Regions from separate parts of the Flavobacterium sp. FlaQc-48 genome, predicted to be linked through region 1. Evidence: riboswitches for the same ligand, from Rfam matches in the RefSeq annotation. Region 1 holds a riboswitch; the other holds the start of a gene.
The links. Region 1 has a riboswitch for S-adenosylmethionine ahead of ACHRWY_RS07145 (alpha/beta fold hydrolase). Riboswitches for the same ligand answer to the same signal wherever they lie in the genome.
Positions count from the first base shown of each region.

Region 2: it holds a riboswitch for S-adenosylmethionine, as region 1 does, so the genes downstream of both, ACHRWY_RS21515 (SusC/RagA family TonB-linked outer membrane protein) here and ACHRWY_RS07145 (alpha/beta fold hydrolase) in region 1, are expected to answer to the same signal.

Region 1 is NZ_JBIPCR010000003.1:409,677-412,836, reverse strand. It holds gene thrA (bifunctional aspartate kinase/homoserine dehydrogenase I) at 1-348, opposite strand, end outside; gene ACHRWY_RS07145 (alpha/beta fold hydrolase) at 350-1,333, opposite strand; SAM riboswitch class I at 1,411-1,519, opposite strand; gene ACHRWY_RS07140 (hypothetical protein) at 1,708-1,911, opposite strand; gene ACHRWY_RS07135 (aspartate kinase) at 2,521-3,160, opposite strand, start outside.
Region 2 is NZ_JBIPCR010000016.1:132,849-136,008, reverse strand. It holds gene ACHRWY_RS21515 (SusC/RagA family TonB-linked outer membrane protein) at 1-1,205, opposite strand, end outside; SAM riboswitch class I at 1,456-1,555, opposite strand; gene ACHRWY_RS21510 (hypothetical protein) at 1,943-2,296, shown strand; gene ACHRWY_RS21505 (TQO small subunit DoxD) at 2,382-3,160, shown strand, end outside.

The DNA.
Region 1 (3,160 bases):
AAGCAATTCGCCTTTAGATAAAATCTGATCTTTGATTTTATTGCTGTAATCTCCAATTAAACTAACGCCTTCAAAAAGTTTTTCTAAAATATTAAATTCTTCGGAAAAATCTACCTGAGGATAATCTGAAATTTGATAGGTTTTAAAATTCTCAAATAATGGTTTGTAATTACCATTTTTAGCGGCAAGTTTCAAAATATATTCTAACTCATCAGTAGCTTTTCCACGAGCCGAAACGACAACTGCAATTTGTTCTCCTTGATTTACTTTATCAGAAATGATCGAAACTACTTTGTTAAGTCCTTCTCCGTTTGATAACGATTTGCCTCCAAATTTTAATATTTTCATTTTATTTTTCTATTGTTTCTGCCTTAAAAATATCGGCAAGTAAATGATCTAATTGTTTGTACTCGATTAAAAAAGCGTCATGTCCGTGAACCGAATCTATTTCGCTGTAAAAAACATTGTCTTTGAACTTCTTTAATTCCTGAAAAGTGTCGCGATTTTCTTTTGGTGTAAAAAACAAATCCGAGTTGATTCCGATAATGTGAATCGCTGCATTTGTTCTGGACAATAAAGTTTCGAAATCGTCACTATTTCTGGTGATATCTATGGTTTTGAGCAATTGGTTCATCAATTTATACGATGCCAATTGGTATCTCTTTTGCAATTTTTCGCCGTGATGCGCCAGCCAGCTTTCGATATTAAAAATCGAAAGGTTGTTATTGATCGTACGTTGAAATTTTTCTTTGAATGATTCAGGAGAGCGGTAGCACAACATGGCATGAATTCTGGCATCTTCTATTGGTCGGGAAGAATTGTTCAGTATTTGCTCTTGCAGGTAGCAATTGGCAATCATCCAGTCTGTCGATTTCCAGTCGGTTGCAATCGGGATCAGGTTTTGGGTAATGCCAGGTTCCAATGCAAGAATTTCCCAGGCAATTCCTCCGCCCACAGATCCTCCGATAATGGCGTAAACCTGATCGATATTTAAAGCTTCTAAACCTTTTATAAAAATTCTGGCAATATCTCTTGTTGTAAAGTCCTGATAGTTTTCAATTATAAACGAATCATTTCCGTTTCCGGGAACGTCGAATGCTAATACTGTATATTTATGGGTATCGATTGTTTTTTCATCGCCAATTAAGTCATTCCACCACCCATTTTCACCGGTAACCTGAGCGTTTCCGGTCAAAGCATGATTGACCAAAACAATAGGTGCGCTATGCAATGGTAAACCAGAAAGGGTAAAACTTAATGGTAATGATGAATATGATGCACCACTTTCGGTGATGAATTCGTGAATTATAATGGGACTTGGTATATTTTCCAATTTCAAATCTTTTTATTATTGATTTGTATGTGGAAATATTAGAAAGAAAGTACTAGAGTGAAACTAGAAAATTCTTGTTGTTATCTTTCCACGTTTGGGCGTGGTAGAATGCAGCACCTTCTTCGATTTAACGAAGGGTTGCTAAGGATTCATCGGGTCTAATCCCTCGTCCTTTCTTTATAACATTTCAATACGTTTTTGAACTTAAAGGTGCAAATTAACTACTTATTTCTTAAACTAACAAATTTTATCGAAACTGATTCCTCAATTTCATAAATATAATTCAAACACAAACTATTGTACGCAAAAAATTACCGAACAGTTTGCCCAGTAAAATTAAGCAGGTATAACCCTATTTTATGATACTTTTTGATTTAGATAAAAAGTGTTTCATTTTCTTTTGAATACATCAAAAACAATAATGAGTTTGGCTCTTTTTTCTCTGCTATTTTATCTGCCTCAGTGATCCCGAATCTAGGATGTACCAATTCATTTGTTGGCGGCGGCGGATTGTTTCTTTTAGCTCTTAAGTTTTTCAATGTAGAAAAAGTTTTTGTTATGTAGTTTAATTTGCTCATGATATTTAAGTTTACGTTAGTTTGCGTTTTATAATCTTTATTATTTGTTTAATGTTTTGTTATGGCAACCCAATGGAATAAAAAAACCCTTTTGGATTTGAATACCAAAAGGGTTTAAGTTTTTTACAACTTATATATACTTTTAGTATCAACAGACGCGTACACAAATACGTGCGACGTTAAACATCTTGTTCATCTGTAGGGATTTATTCATCTGTGATTTACTTGCTATTTTAAAAAATTCTTGCATTTGTTTTATTTTAATAAGCTTTTCGAAACTGCTGAAATATTTTTTAACTCATTCTTCTTCAAAAAATCAATAAGAAATAAGTTAATTCAACTTTTGTCCCGATCGACATAACTATTGTTAAATAGTTAAATTTATTTTCTGAGCTTTGAGGTGTTACAAATGTGCGAATATTTTTTCAATTACGCAAGTGAGGATCAACAAATTAATCTTAAAAAACGTTAAAAAACATCATTTTAACGTTAAAAAACATCTTACAAAACAGCTATTCAATAAAATGAAATTAAAATCCTACAAAATTTAACGTAATAAATTTCCTGTTTCACTATATCAAAGAACAACTAACTACTATTGGAAACCACTTACAGCCAAACTGCTTCTTTATTTTTAATTTTTTCTGCTACTTTCAAAATGTCAGTTATTATCCCTCTTGAAATGGCTTGTTTGCATGCCGAAGCGCTTTGGATTGCGATTGGAACATCTGCGTATGATTGTGTGTAGATTTCGAAAATGGTATCTGATCCTTTCAGTTGACCAATAGCAGATGTAACTGGTTCTGAAACCACTTTGACCTCTAAAGTGTTTTTCTGCACATCAAATTCTCCTACATATCGTAATACATGATTGTCTTTCTGTGTTATTTTTGCAATTTTAAAAGACCTGTCAATTGCTTCCTTATTAAGGACACCATTTGTCTCCAGATGCTCTTCTGTAATTAGCGGATTGATTTTTATGTCGGATAATTCAAAATCTTTTCCAATTTCCCTCGTCAAAATCAGTAGTTTCCTGGCGGTATCATTTCCGGATAAATCTTCTTTAAAAGTAGACCGCATCAATCCTAATAAGCTTGCATCTTTTAAAAGAGATGAAAAAGTAGCTTCTTCGGTTGCAAATCTATTAAATACATAACTCAGGTTATCTGAAAATACACCACGTATCTTTGTAATTTTCTCTCCTGAATAATACAAATCCCTTAGGGTCTGTAACACCGGAAAACCGGTA
Region 2 (3,160 bases), on a different contig from region 1:
AATCCGCTGCTGCTTAGGGATCCCGTATTTTGTGCCTGATTAAAAGTATTGTTATAAGAAAGGTTCCCGCCTAATTTCAACCATCTATTTACATCATGATCGATATTAAACCTTGCTCCTTTTCTTTCGAATTCATTATCCTTTGTAATTCCTTCCTGTTTAGAATAATTGGTAGAAAAATAATATCTCGTTTTGTCTGTTCCGCCTGAAATGCTAAGATTATGATTTTGAGAAACCGCATCACGATATACCTCATCACTCCACTTTGTATTGACACGTGAACCATCAGCATTAAAAGACGGAAAAAAAAGTGCCGATGCAACAGATGCATTACTGGCATTACCACTTAAATTTTTGCTGTTTAATACTGCTTCATTTTTGATGTCTTCGTATTGTGTATTATTTAAAAGATGAGGCAATCTGGTCGCTGTTGTAATTCCAACCCAGGAATCATACGTAACTTTGGCTTTGCCTGCTTTTCCTTTTTTAGTAGTAACCAAAATAACACCGCCCGCTGCACGAGAACCATAAATAGAGGTTGATGCGGCATCTTTAAGGATGTCAATCGATTCAATATCTGATGGATTAATATCGGATAGTGGATTATTTGCTACTGAATTTGTAGTCGAAATATCACCGGAATTTACCGGGATTCCATCAATAACTACTAAAGGAGATGAGCTTAGGGAAATAGAATTTACACCTCGGATCCTAATTACCGGAGGGTCATTTAAAACCCCGCTCGGGTTAGAAACATTTACTCCCGAAGCCTTCCCGATAAGTGCCTGCTCAAAACTTTGTACCGGAATATCTTTAATTGTTTTGGAGGTAACACGGGCTGCTGAACCTGTAAATTCTTTTTTGCTTTGCGTACCGTAACCTACAACCACAACTTCTTTTAAGGCTGTATTCGAAGGATTTAACCGAATGTCATTCAAAGAGGAGTTTACTCTTTTTTCTAATGTTTCGTAACCTATAAAATTAACAGACACCTGTGTATCTTGTGGTGTAATGGAAAGAGAAAACCTGCCGTTTCCGTCACTGATCGTAGATTTACCACTTTCAGTAGCAATAATAGTAACTCCCGGCAAAGGTTCTCCATTATCAGCACCTCTGATGGTACCGCTTATCGTTCGTTCCTGTGCGCTTATCCTGCCCGGAAGTATGCTAAACAGAAAAATTAAAATTAGTAAGATTTTTTTCATTGAGTTTGGTTTTAAAAAATTGGACATAGACATTCCCGGGCCAATATTAAAGTGGCCTAATCATTCTAGTGATAAAACAGGAAATTAAAAAAAGTTAAGTGTATTGCATTCGGAAAACCTGAGAATAGCTTTCTTCATTTGAAAACAGATTAAATTGTTCCGGACTGGCGTGTAATACTGGTTGCGTTTTCATTCTAAAAATAAATCATTTTAATACTAATGTCTTATTCAGATTTTCTAAAAGAAATCTTTCTTATCTGTCCGCCGTAACGGAAGGATTTAGCACCTTATTGGGCAACAGGTTGCTAAGACTTCATCGGGCCTCTTCCCTCAGTCTTTCTGGATAAGTCATGCAGAATTTTTTTCTACTCTGCAAATATATATAAATTCTACAGAATTAGTAGAGTTTAAATTTATTTTTTTATTTGCCGTATAAAAATGAATAAAACTTTAAGATCCAAAGACATAAAAATAAAAGCGTAATACATTAAAAAACAAATAGATAAAACTAAATCAGTGTATAAAATTAAAATCTAATATTTTTTTAAATTTTACATTAAAAAAAATCATAACTGCAATTTATTATAAGAAAATAATTCCTAAATAAGTGATTTCAAAAAAATGCAGGCTTTTAATAATCTCGAAAAAAGGGATTGTTCAGCCTATCTTTAAAAATGAAAGCATCATCTCCAAGGCTTTTTTTAACTATATTTGAGAATTGAAAAAAAAACAATTGAATGCAGCATGCTTTAAAAAATAGTTTTTCAAAGACGATCATCATTTTGATGCTGTTTTTTCTGTGCCTCCCCTGCTCTGCTAAAAGGGAAATTAAGCTGACACTGGATATTCCTTTAAACGAAGTAGAAAATAAGCTTACGGGTCCACAATCAGGCATTTGTTTCATAGCTGCAGCAACAAAAAAAGTTTGCGGCTCCTTTCAATACAAAGCGGTAAAGAAATATTGTGCTAATGATTTTTCGGTTTTCCGGCAATTCACTCTTTCTTTTCCTCTGCAAAACACTTCTTTTCCCGAAAAAAAAGGGTCTAAAATTATTCCTATTTATCTGCTACACGAACAATATCTGATTTGATTTTTGATTTTAATTCTAATGTACTTCAATACAACTATTGAGGTGTTACACTGTATATTATCATTAAATTTCAATTCAAATTACTATGAACAATCACAACTATACATATGGTGGAATGTTTACTACAGCATTGCGCTGGGTTGCAGGCTGGACTTATTTTTCTGCTTTCTGGAGAAGGCTTATTTTAGAAAACAAACTTAACCCTGATGAAGCAGGTTATATTGGCGAGAAGTTCAATCATTTTCTGCCTAATGCACTGGGCATAAAACCTATTATAGAACATCTTGTTTCCAATCCGGATAGCCTTTGGTGGGCTATGGCTTCTTTTACTATTATGGAAGGAATTGTTGGATTATTGTTTATGCTGGGTCTCTTTACCCGACTGATGAGTATGGGGGTCTTTAGTCTGGCATTAGGTATACTATTGGGTTCAGGATGGCTGGGAACGACTTGTCTGGACGAATGGCAGATAGGCGTTCTGGGAGTTGCCGCAGGATTTACTGTTTTTATGTCCGGTGGAGGAAAATATGCTCTTGATGAATATTTCATTAGCAAAAATAAATCCTTTACCCATAAAAAATGGTTTGCTGTTATAGGTTCCGGAATCTTGCCCTTAAAAGATAAAACGGTAAACAGAACAGTACTAATTGGATCTGTTTTTATTTTAGGACTGACATTGTTTACCAATCAATATTTTCATGGCGGCGTTTATGGTACATTACATAATCTTTCTGTACGTCCCCATGTTACCATAAGCAATGCCACTGTTCAAAATGATGCCTTAACTTTTACCGTATTTAGAGATGAAGGCGCAGATGTTTACGGTTCTTTCCTTATTAGAATTAAGTTAACAGGTGAGGATGG